2 regions of the Rossellomorea sp. LJF3 genome follow, and region 1 is predicted to be linked to the other one. Evidence: a T-box and tRNA genes for the amino acid it is inferred to sense, from the RefSeq annotation. Region 1 holds a T-box; the other holds one or more tRNA genes.

What was found. The T-box of region 1 lies ahead of tyrS (tyrosine--tRNA ligase). A T-box ahead of a tRNA ligase gene usually reads a tRNA of that ligase, here a tRNA-Tyr.
Region 2: it has a tRNA-Tyr gene. The T-box ahead of tyrS (tyrosine--tRNA ligase) is inferred to sense a tRNA for this amino acid. The anticodon was not compared.

The regions. Positions count from the first base shown of each region.
Region 1 is NZ_JBANLY010000001.1:41,768-47,771, forward strand. Features, by position in the region: partial or broken gene V8G47_RS00220 (HAD-IIB family hydrolase) at 1-218, shown strand, start outside; gene V8G47_RS00225 (MarR family winged helix-turn-helix transcriptional regulator) at 353-787, shown strand; gene V8G47_RS00230 (nitroreductase family protein) at 815-1,450, shown strand; gene V8G47_RS00235 (putative quinol monooxygenase) at 1,470-1,766, shown strand; gene V8G47_RS00240 (ribonuclease J) at 1,819-3,492, opposite strand; gene V8G47_RS00245 (O-methyltransferase) at 3,658-4,314, shown strand; T-box leader at 4,376-4,585, shown strand; gene tyrS (tyrosine--tRNA ligase) at 4,729-5,985, shown strand.
Region 2 is NZ_JBANLY010000002.1:279,851-285,854, forward strand. Features, by position in the region: gene V8G47_RS03860 (cache domain-containing sensor histidine kinase) at 1-497, opposite strand, end outside; gene V8G47_RS03865 (ABC transporter substrate-binding protein) at 640-1,917, opposite strand; gene V8G47_RS03870 (carbohydrate ABC transporter permease) at 2,000-2,827, opposite strand; gene V8G47_RS03875 (carbohydrate ABC transporter permease) at 2,827-3,723, opposite strand; tRNA gene V8G47_RS03880 (tRNA-Gly) at 4,033-4,106, opposite strand; tRNA gene V8G47_RS03885 (tRNA-Leu) at 4,111-4,194, opposite strand; tRNA gene V8G47_RS03890 (tRNA-Cys) at 4,203-4,276, opposite strand; tRNA gene V8G47_RS03895 (tRNA-Gly) at 4,284-4,358, opposite strand; tRNA gene V8G47_RS03900 (tRNA-Gln) at 4,363-4,434, opposite strand; tRNA gene V8G47_RS03905 (tRNA-His) at 4,474-4,549, opposite strand; tRNA gene V8G47_RS03910 (tRNA-Trp) at 4,561-4,634, opposite strand; tRNA gene V8G47_RS03915 (tRNA-Tyr) at 4,751-4,834, opposite strand; tRNA gene V8G47_RS03920 (tRNA-Thr) at 4,851-4,926, opposite strand; tRNA gene V8G47_RS03925 (tRNA-Phe) at 4,941-5,016, opposite strand; tRNA gene V8G47_RS03930 (tRNA-Asp) at 5,326-5,402, opposite strand; tRNA gene V8G47_RS03935 (tRNA-Met) at 5,494-5,567, opposite strand; tRNA gene V8G47_RS03940 (tRNA-Val) at 5,635-5,710, opposite strand; tRNA gene V8G47_RS03945 (tRNA-Glu) at 5,742-5,816, opposite strand; tRNA gene V8G47_RS03950 (tRNA-Ser) at 5,832-5,923, opposite strand; tRNA gene V8G47_RS03955 (tRNA-Asn) at 5,930-6,004, opposite strand.

The DNA.
Region 1 (6,004 bases):
GAGTGGGGGAAGAAGACTTTATTGCATTTGGTAATGATGCCAATGACATCAGTATGTTCCAAAAAGCAAGACATGCTGTCATGATAGGGTACCATGAGGAACTATCGAGATTTACCGATGACCAAATCCCTCTTAAAGGGGATTTTGAAGGAGAAATCATTAGAAAGTTGAAGGAATTGGCACTAGCACATAAGGAAATCACTACAGGAACGAATTAAGCTGGCTAAGGCGAAATCCTTTTAGCCGGCTTTTTATTTCGGAATCAAAATGATTGACTATTAGAATTAAATATATTATATTAATTGACGGGTCAACAATTGACCTGTCAATTATTTAAAAGGAGGAGGATGCTTTGTCCAACTCGTGCCGTGAAGAAGAGAAGATCATTGTTCAACTCAATGATATATATAAGCAAATGAGTCCGAAATTTGAGCGCTGTACAGGTATCAGTCAATCTCGCCTGGACCTATTACACAAACTGTTTGAAGTGGAAGAAATCAGTCAGACCGCACTTCAGCGTGAAGTGAATATTGACAGTGCCGCCGTGACCAGGCACCTGAAACAGCTTGAAGGAAAAGGAATGGTTTCCCGTCGTAAGAATCCTGCGGACAACCGTTTTACCTATGTTCGACTGACAGAAGAAGGAAGAATGAAGATTGAGGCTTACAGGGAAGAGAAAGAGGTTTTCATCTCTAAAGTCTTCAAGACATTCACTGAAGAAGAACGTTCGATTTTATCGGGAATGCTGAATCGAATTCAGGATAATGTCCAAGACATCGAATACTAAATAAAAACACATGAAGGAGAATGCATCATGAATACAACAAAAATCAATGATTTCAATGAAATTATCACAGGTCGTCGTTCCATCCGAAACTATGACCCTTCCGTGAAAATCAGCAAAGAAGAAATGACAGAAATTCTTACGGAGGCAACACTTGCACCGTCTTCTGTTAACCTGCAGCCCTGGCGTTTTGTTGTAATCGACAGCACAGAAGGCAAAGAAACGCTTGCACCACTTGCCAAATTCAATCAAACCCAGGTGAAAACATCTTCTGCAGTCATCGCTGTATTCGTTGATATGAACAGCCTTGACTATGCGGATGAAATTTACAACAAAGCTGTCGAAGAAGGACTAATGCCTGCAGAAGTAAGAGACAGACAGCTTCCGGCAATTAAAGGTTTACTTGAAACGATGCCTCGAGATCAGTTCAGGGAAATGAATCTTATCGATGCAGGATTAGTATCCATGCAATTGATGCTTGCTGCACGTGCCCACGGATATGATACCAATCCGATAGGTGGATATGAAAAAGATCAAATTGCCGAAGCATATGGTATGGACAAAGAACGTTATTATCCGGTCATGTTGATTTCAATCGGGAAAGCTGCCGATGCGGGATACAAATCAGTCAGATTACCAATCGAATCCATTGCGGAATGGAAATAAATTAACGAGGAGAAAAGACATGATTATTATACATGCAGAATTTCAGATCAACCCAATGAAAGAACAGGCATTTTTAGAAGAGATCCGCCCACTGGTCGCTTCATCCAGGGCAGAGGAAGGCAACATTTCTTATGATTTAATGAAGGATACGGAAAGAGAAAGTGTTTATACAATGGTAGAGGTATGGAAAGATCCGTCTGCTGTCGAGAGTCATAATTCGAGCGAACATTTCACCTCATTCGTTGGAAGAGCACCTGAGTATTTAGCGGCTCCGTTAGATGTGAAGATATATGAGGGAAATAAAGTAGAAAAATAATTTTTTGAGAAGCACCCGTCATGAGCCGGGTGCTTTAATTATTATAAAATAACTAAATCTCAATAATAATCGGCAAAAGAACAGGCTTTCTTCTTAACTGCTTGAATAAAAATTGACCAACGTCTTTTTTGATTGCTTGTTTCATTTCTTTCCAATCCCGGATATTCGCTTCAGTCAATTCACCTACTACTTTTTTTACTAAAAGGTTAATATCTTTAAGGAGTTCTTCTGAATCACGAACAAATACAAATCCTCTTGAAATCGTATCTGGACCGGAAATAATGGTATGATCAGATTTATTGAGGGTTACGACGATAATCAGCATTCCATCCTCTGAAAGCTGTTTGCGATCCCGCAGGACAATTGAGCCAATATCTCCAACACTCAAACCGTCCACATAAGTATCACCGGCTGGATGAGATCGGGTTTGACGAGCGATGGAATTCTTAATATCAACGGCTTCCCCGTTTTTGATGATAAATGAATTGCCATTCTCCACACCCACCGATTCGGCAAGTAAACGGTGATGGTGAAGCATTCGATATTCCCCGTGTATCGGGATAAAGTAAGTTGGTTTCATCAGTGTCAGCATGAGTTTTAAGTCTTCCTGATACCCATGACCGGAAACATGCATTCCTGTAGAACTTCCACTCCCATAAATGACGTGGGCACCCAGTTGAAAGAGGTTATCAATGATGCGGGATACGTCTTTTTCGTTACCGGGTATGGGTGAAGCTGCAAGGATGACCGTATCATCTGGATAAATGGATACTCCCCGGAAGTTACCAGTCGATAATCGGCCGAGGGCAGCCATGGCTTCCCCCTGACTCCCTGTACATAAAATGGTTACTTTCTCTGGAGGTAACGCATCGATTTCACCTGCATCAATCAGCATGCCCTCAGGGACCGTCAAATACCCCCGATCCATTGCGACAGATATTACATTGATCATGCTGCGACCCAATAACGCCAGCTTCCGATTCGTCTTGACGGAAGAGTCAACCACTTGCTGTACACGATTCACATTGGAAGCAAAAGTGGAAACAAAGATCTTTCCACGCGCTTTAAAGAATGCTTCATCCATATGGTTACCTACCATGTGTTCAGAAGGCGTAAACCCGCTCCGCTCTGCATTCGTGCTTTCAGAAAGCAGTACCAGGACACCTTCATCACCAATCCGTGCCATCTTATGAATATCTGCATATTGGTGATTGACAGGAGTTAGATCAAATTTAAAGTCTCCCGTATGCACGACCTTCCCTTCTGGCGTATGAAAGACAATTCCCAGACAATCGGGTATGCTGTGACTGACCTTGAAGAAAGATACATCGATTGATCCCAAATTGATTGAACTCTCAGAATCAATCGTTAAAAGTTTCGTATCCCGGACGAGCTTATGCTCTTCTAACTTTAATTGGATTAACCCCAATGTAAAATGAGTAGCATAAATAGGGATGCTGATTTTTTTGAGAAGATAGGGAATCCCGCCAATATGATCCTCATGCCCATGCGTGACAATGAGACCCCGGATTTTGTCTTTGTTTTTCTCAAGATAGGATATATCCGGAATGATTAAATCGATTCCTAAGAGACTTTCATCGGGGAATTTCCCCCCGCAGTCAATGATGACGATATCATCACCATATTTAATGACATACATGTTTTTTCCGATTTCGTTCAGTCCACCCAGTGCAAAAATAGTCAAACCCTGTTCATTTGTTTCCAAGAAAGAACCCTCCAAGACACTTTTTCTTACTATTCCCTTTTCTGTTTGTTTCAATTATTAAACTTAGCTGCCAGTGAATTTTAGTATTTTTTGAACATTTTAAATATCCAATAATGGAAAAATATGCTATGATAACGAGAGTATTTTCCATAAGGAGTGAAGAGGATCTTGTCAACCAATACTTGGGCACAAGTCGATCAATATTATGCTAGTAAACTACATAAAACGGATTCCATTATGGAGTCTGTCCTGAAAGAAAATAGCGAAGCAGGACTTCCTGCGATCGATGTATCTCCGAATCAGGGGAAGTTCCTTTCCTTACTCGCCCAGCTTAAAGGAGCAAAGAGCATTCTGGAAATAGGGACCCTTGGTGGGTACAGTACGATTTGGCTTGCCAGGGCCCTGCCGGAAGATGGACGTCTGGTCACCCTTGAGTACAGTGAAACACATGCAAAGGTTGCCGCACGAAACATTCGCAATGCAGGGGTGGAAAAAAAGGTGGAAATCAGAGTGGGTGCGGCACTTGATACCCTGCCGTCTCTCAAAGGTACATTTGATTTCATATTCATAGACGCCGACAAACAAAACAATGCCAATTATTTAAAGTGGGCAATTCAACTGGCCCAGCCTGGGGCGGTCGTCATTACGGATAATGTGGTTCGTGGAGGAAGGGTGATTGACGAAAACAGTGATGATGAAAGCGTTCAGGGTGTCAGGTCATTTGCCGAAATGTTGTCTCAAGAAGACAGGATCGATTCAACAGTCGTTCAAACAGTCGGCTCGAAGGGGTACGATGGGTTTGTAATGGGAATTGTGAAATAAACAGAAGAATTCTATTGTAATGACCTCTTTTTTTCTGTAAAATAAATGAAAATTCTAAATCCTACATGTCATGATAGGAATCAGTAGTGACTTATCTCCCTGTCTTAGAGAGCTGATGCTTGGTGGAAATCAGCACACAGATAAGCACGAATTACCTCCTTGAACATTCTTTGTGAACACAAAAGTAGCAGAGAACGGCCGGTCCGTTATCCGAATCGAGTGGAAGAGAGATCTTCAATGAGGGTGGTACCGCGTAAACCACGTCCCTTTTTTAGGGGCGTGGTTTTTCGTTTATGACGTAAAACATTTTGAATATGGAAGGCAGTGGATCAGTTGGTTTATCGGCGGAATTTCCGTTATAACGGTGAATCCAAAAATCTGCTTATTTCCATCATCAACCAAGGAGGAACAATCATGGATCAGAAATGGGAATCTCTTTCAAAAGCTCAGCAGAAAGAAGTCGAAAGGCAGCTCCTGCAATATAAAAATGGAGTGCATGAAATCATTCCAGAAGCAGAGTTGAAACACAAACTGGTGAAATCAATCTCCACTGGCCACCCTTTGAAAATCAAACTGGGGCTGGATCCAACTGCTCCGGACGTTCACATCGGCCATACAGTGGTACTGAATAAGTTAAGACAGTTTCAGGAAAACGGTCATATCGTTCAGCTGATCATCGGGGATTTCACGGGTAAAATCGGTGATCCCACAGGGAAATCTGTTGCAAGGAAGCAACTGACGGATGAAGAAGTGAAAAGAAATGCACAGACATATTTTGAACAATTCGGAAAGGTCCTGGACAAGGAAAAAGCAGAGCTTCACTACAATTCAAGCTGGCTATCATCCTTGAACCTTGAGGATGTGATTCACTTATCTTCAAAGATCACAGTCGCGCGATTGATTGAGCGAAACGATTTCTCCAAACGGTTATCAGAAAAGAAACCGATTTCACTTCACGAACTGTTCTACCCTTTGATGCAGGGATATGATTCCGTCGCCCTTGAAAGCGATGTGGAGCTTGGGGGTACGGATCAGCAGTTCAATGTCCTGATGGGGAGACATCTTCAGGAGCATTACAACCAGGAAAAACAAGTGGTCATATTATTGCCATTACTTGAAGGACTGGACGGCGTTGATAAAATGTCAAAATCGAAACATAATTACATCGGGATTGATGAAGAACCCAATCAAATGTTTGGAAAGACGATGTCGATACCTGATGAACTGATAACAAAATACTTCAATTTGATCACCGATTTATCTTTAGAAGAAAAGGAGAGATTATCCCTTGAAATAAAGAGTGGTGCCCTTCATCCGAGGGATGCCAAAATCCTTCTAGGAAAAACGATTGTCAGGATGTATCACGGAATAGATGCAGCGGAACTGGCAGAGAACCAATTTAAGGAGGTCTTTCAAAAGGGGGCACTTCCTGAAGACATTCCTGAGGAGGAATGGACGGGAGGGAAGAACATTTCGGTAGTCGATCTCCTTGTAGCCTTAAACATGCAAAGCTCTAAAAGTGAGGCACGCCGGATGATCCTAAATGGAGGCATCAGGATCAATTCAGAAAAGGTTCTGGATGTGCAGTCGAACGTGGAGATTAAAGATGGGATGGTTTTGCAGGTAGGGAAGAGAAAGTTCGTACGGGTAAGAGTGCAAAATGAAGTATAAGATGAAAAATTAGATTAAA
Region 2 (6,004 bases), on a different contig from region 1:
TCCTCTTCCTGACTATTGGTAGGTTCAATGTACATATTGTACGGGCTTCGTTCTGCTTTTCTGAAGTATTCCCACTGTGAATCTTTTATTCTATTGGAGAAAACAACGGTGGATCGCTTTGTTGCGGAAATGACCCGGTCACCGTCGGCAAAGGAAATGCGTACCCCGTTGATCGTGTCCCCAGTGTAGAGAATCGTTTGCACAATGTTTTTCACGATGCCGATCGTCAGGTAATTATTCTCCTTACCCGGTGACCTCATGAAATTAATGAAATCGGGATTATTATAGAGGGAAAGAGATAACCCGTTGAGCTCATTGATGTAGCTCTCCAAGTTCACCTTCCCCTGATAAAGGAGATTACTGCTCTCCTTCACCACCTGCTCCTCAATCGAATCCTTCGTATACAAATATGTAATGATGATCGAACTGCCAAACGGCACAATCGTCGTGATCATCAAGAGCGCAATCAACTTATTTCGAATGCTTGTCTTTAACATGAGGGACGGACCTCCCAGGTCTCACTTATACACTAGTATAAAGTGTTATTCCCCGCTCTTGGAAGTATTTTTTCGAAATATTCCTATTAAACTTATAAAATAGAAAGCATGCCTTAAGTAGACATGCTTTCCATTATTCCGTTTACTTCAAGTTATCCCACGTTTGTTGGAATCGCTCAAGTACAGTATCATAATCAATTTTTCCGGCTGCATATTCCTGGATGGTCGCAGCGAATTCTTTGTTCGCTCCATCCGGCCATTTGAACCAAGTCCAAGGAATCGTCTTCTCATCCTTAGAGTAGTCAAGGATGGATTGACCCAGGTCACCAAGACCATTCGGCTCGATATTATCAAATGCAGGGATGAACGCAAATTCTTCTGTGATATAACGCTTACCTGTTTCAGAAGAAACCATCCACTCCAAGAATGTTTTCGCTTCTTCAAGGTGCTTGGAGTTCTTATTCAATACCCAGTTATTCGGCACTCCGACAGGAAGGCGATCTGCATTCTCGTCATTGCTGATTGGAATCGGAAGGAAGCCCATGTTGATATCAGGGTTGATTTCCGTGATCATGTTCTCAGTCCAGTTCCCTTGTTGAAGCATCGCCGTTTCACCAGAAGCAAACAACGTTACCTGCGTATTATAATCCGTCGTTAAAGGATTATCGTTGGCATATTTAAGTTCAGTGTCCAGTACCTCTTTGAACTGTTTGAACTTTTCGTTTCCTACAATCTTCTCAGATCCGTCATAAAGTCCCGCGATGAACTTATCTGGATCTTCCTGTTGTGCAAAAGGAATGTTCAGTAAATGCTGACCGATTACCCACCACTCGCCGTAACCAGCTGAGAATGGAGTGATTTTCTTCGCCTCGAGCTTCTTCGCAGCGTCCTTTAACTCATCAATCGTTTTAGGAGGCTCCGTGATGCCTGCTTTTTCGAATAAATCTTTGTTGTAAACAAATCCATACCCTTCCAAGTTAACAGGCATACCATAAAGCTTGCCGTCCTCATCCGTCATCGGAACTTTCCCGATCGGAAGGACATGCTCAACCCAAGGCTCGCCAGAAAGATCCGCAAGCTTCTCTTTCCAAAGCTCTAATTCTTTGAATCCACCATTGTTGAAAATATCCGGCTCTTCCCCTGAAGCAAATTTCGCTTTAAGTGCAGCACCGTAATCGGCACCTCCACCAACGGTTTCAAGCTTGATCTTAATGTTCGGATGCTCCGCTTCGAATTCTTTGATCATTTCCTGCAGCTGATCGGCAATTTCAACCTTGAACTGGAAGAAATTCAGTGTCACGACATCATCACCTGAACCGGAATCCCCGCCTGAGCTGCTTGTTTTGTCTTTAGAAGAACAACCTGCAATAATTCCAAATACTAAAACCAAAGACATACAAAGTAATAAAATACGTTTCATAAATGGATTGACCTCCCTGATATAAAATATTTTATATAAATTTCTGTATCAATGATAGACCATCTCGACAGAAACTTTATATCTACTTGATCGAGCCTGAAGCAATTCCTTTGATGATATGCTTCTGTAAAAACAGGAAGAAGATGATGATCGGTGTAATCCCGAGAACCAACGCTGCAAGTCCCATATCCCACTGCTTCGTATATTGTGCAAAGAACGAGCTGGCTGCAAGGGGGATTGTACGCAGTTCCGCATCCTGTAACACAAGGAGTGGAAGCAGGTAATCATTCCAGATCCACAATGTGTTCAAAATGATTACAGTCACCGTAATCGGCTTCAGTAATGGGAATACGATTCTCCAAAACACGCCAAACTGACTGCAGCCGTCTATCATCGCTGATTCCTCGATTTCAATCGGGACGGTTTTCACAAATCCGTGATATAAGAAGAGGGACAGTGGCACTCCGAACCCAAAGTACATGAGAATGAGACCAGGAATGCTATTTGTCAGTCCCAACGTGCCCCCAACCTTCATCAAGGGGATCATCACCGTCTGGAACGGGATCACCATGGCGGATACAAAGATGACAAATAGGATCTTACTGAACTTCCCTGGTGTACGAACCATTTTCCATGCTGCCATAGAACTGATGATCACCAAACCGATGTTACTGAACACCGTTATGACGAGCGAATTCCAGAAAGCCCGTGGAAAATTGATGACTTCCCACACTTTTGCATAGTTGGAAAACATAAATTCCTCCGGCCATGCTGCCGCATCAATCAAAATCGCAGCAAATGGTTTCACCGAGTTGACCAGTACGAAGTAGAAAGGGATAAGGAAGATGAGTCCGATTACAATCCCGATGATTTCTAATACAAATGTTCTCTTCGTATAACGATTGCCCATTATGCCTCAACCTCCTTCTTCTTCGTCACCATCACCTGAACCGTCGTAAATACAGCCACTACCACAAAGAACAGAATCGACTTCGCCGTCCCAAGTCCATAACGGTTATTCTGGAAAGCTTCCTGATAAATATTGATCGCCACGGATTGTGTAGAATTGAACGGCCCACCGCCTGTTAAGGAGATATTCAGATCGAATATCTTAAAGGCCATTGAAATCGTCAGGAAGAAACAAATCGTGAATGCAGGTAGTATTAACGGAATGATGATTTTTGTGAGGAGGGTCCAACTCGATGCACCATCTATCTTCGCTGCTTCAAGAAGTGAATTGTCCACCCCTTGCAATGCCGCTACATAAATGACCATCATATACCCCGAAATCTGCCATGCAAATACGATGACAATACCCCAGAAAGCCGTCTTCTCATCACCAAGCCATGGCATCTTAAAGAATCCGATATCCGTCATATTACCAAGTGACGCGAATCCCTTAACAAAGATGAACTGCCAGATGAACCCGAGTAACAACCCCCCGATGACGTTGGGGATAAAGAATACAGTCCTCAGGATATTGCGCGTCTTCAATGCGGCATTCAACAACAGGGCAAATCCGAATCCTATCAAGTTACTGATGATCACTGCCGCAAACATAAACTTCGTCGTGAACATGAATGAATTGAAAAACGTCTTATCATCCGTGAAGATCTTCTTGTAGTTATCGAACCCAACCCACTCAACAACCGAACTTACTCCATTCCATGAGGTGAAGGAATAATACACACCCATCAAGAACGGAAGAATCTGAATCACTAAGAAAAATAAAAGCGCCGGTCCAACAAAGGCAGCGTACGTCAGCAAGCTCTTATACTTGAACTTCTTCTTCGTCACTGCCTTCATTTGTACTTCTGGGCTCACTGGTCCAGTCTGAATCTTTGGTTCCACCCGTATCACCACCCTAACTGTGTAATCGCTTTCTTACATTATAATGGTAGCGCTTTCTTTAATAGGGGGACTCAATTGACTAAGAAGGTGAAAAATTTTGACTAGATGGGTTTTGTTTTGGTGGGTGGTGGGTAAATAAAAAGGTTGTGAATTATGAGTAGAGGTTAGTCTTGCATATGATTAAGTGGTACATGAAAATAAAATGCTGGAATTTCAACATTAAAAAAGACCTCCTCATAAAGAGAAAGTCTGTCGTATGTAAGTTGGAGCGGGTGAAGGGAATCGAACCCTCATCATCAGCTTGGAAGGCTGAGGTTTTACCACTAAACTACACCCGCGATGTGGTACCGGTGGCCGGGATCGAACCGGCACTCCAGAGGAACACGATTTTGAGTCGTGCGCGTCTGCCAATTCCGCCACACCGGCATTACATTTGGAGGCGGCAACCGGATTTGAACCGGTGATCAGGGTTTTGCAGACCCATGCCTTACCACTTGGCTATGCCGCCTTAATATTGGAGCGGAAGACGGGATTCGAACCCGCGACCCCCACCTTGGCAAGGTGGTGTTCTACCACTGAACTACTTCCGCACTACTGGGCTAGCTGGATTCGAACCAACGCATGTCGCAGTCAAAGTGCGATGCCTTACCGCTTGGCTATAGCCCACTGATAGTATATGTCACGGAAATAAAAATGTGACTTTTATGGGGCGACTGATGGGAATCGAACCCACGAATGCCTGAACCACAATCAGGTGCGTTAACCACTTCGCCACAATCGCCATGTTAAAATTGGCAGGGGTAGTAGGAATCGAACCCACACCAAAGGTTTTGGAGACCTTCGTTCTACCTTTAAACTATACCCCTATGAAATATATTAGTTTTTACAAAACCTTGATGCTATTCGCTTTGAAGCATAGTACTTCTCTCGCGTATAGTTTAAGGAGGATTATTTTACTCCGCTGACGCTTCGTAAAAAATCTTGGTGGAGGGGGGCAGATTCGAACTGCCGAACCCGAAGGAGCGGATTTACAGTCCGCCGCGTTTAGCCACTTCGCTACCCCTCCAGCTAAATCACTTGACTGGTGCCGGCAAGAGGACTTGAACCCCCAACCTACTGATTACAAGTCAGTTGCTCTACCAGTTGAGCTACACCGGCATCAAGTAAATAAATGGTGGCTCAGGACGGAATCGAACCGCCGACACATGGATTTTCAGTCCATTGCTCTACCAACTGAGCTACTGAGCCGTATTTAGTATGCATCCTACAATATGAATGTTGTAGTCCATCGTCCAGCTCTCAGGAAGCTGAATCAAGTAGTTGCTCGAGCTGTACGCTGATGTTTACTCGGGTGAAGCTTATTCACCGTGCTCTACCAACTGAGCTACTGAGCTAAATAGTTTTCGGCTTCCGCTAAGCTTCGAATCTCTTCGTCAGCTCACTCAGTCACATCCTCACGTATGTAAAATACGCTCCGGTGTTCCTTCGATCGCTTCCTCGACCTTCTCGCTTATCGAAACCCTTTTCCTTTTCAAGAAACAATACTCCAAGAAAAAATGGCGGTCCGGACGGGACTCGAACCCGCGACCTCCTGCGTGACAGGCAGGCATTCTAACCAACTGAACTACCGGACCAAAGTTTTTTCGCGCTAGCGAAAATAACTATCCTTGCGTCACTCATAAAAGATCAAAGTTAATCTTTTACTAATAACATGCAAAAATGGTATTGCGGGGACAGGATTTGAACCTGCGACCTTCGGGTTATGAGCCCGACGAGCTACCGAACTGCTCCACCCCGCGACGATATAAGTTACACATAATAATTAAGGAAGATTATTTTACTCCGCTTACGCTTCGTAAAAAATCATGGTGGAGGATGACGGGATCGAACCGCCGACCCTCTGCTTGTAAGGCAGATGCTCTCCCAGCTGAGCTAATCCTCCACTATGTAAATGAATTCTTCTTGAAAGAAAATGGTGACCCATACGGGATTCGAACCCGTGTTACCGCCGTGAAAGGGCGGTGTCTTAACCGCTTGACCAATGGGCCTTATTGAAAATATGATGGCGGAGAGCAAGGGATTTGAACCCTTGAGACAGCGTTAACCGTCTACACGATTTCCAATCGTGCTCCTTCGGCCACTCGGACAGCTCTCCATATATTGGCTCCGCAGGCAAGATTCGAACTTGCGACCGATCGGTTAACAGCCGATAGCTCTACCACTGAGCTACTGCGGA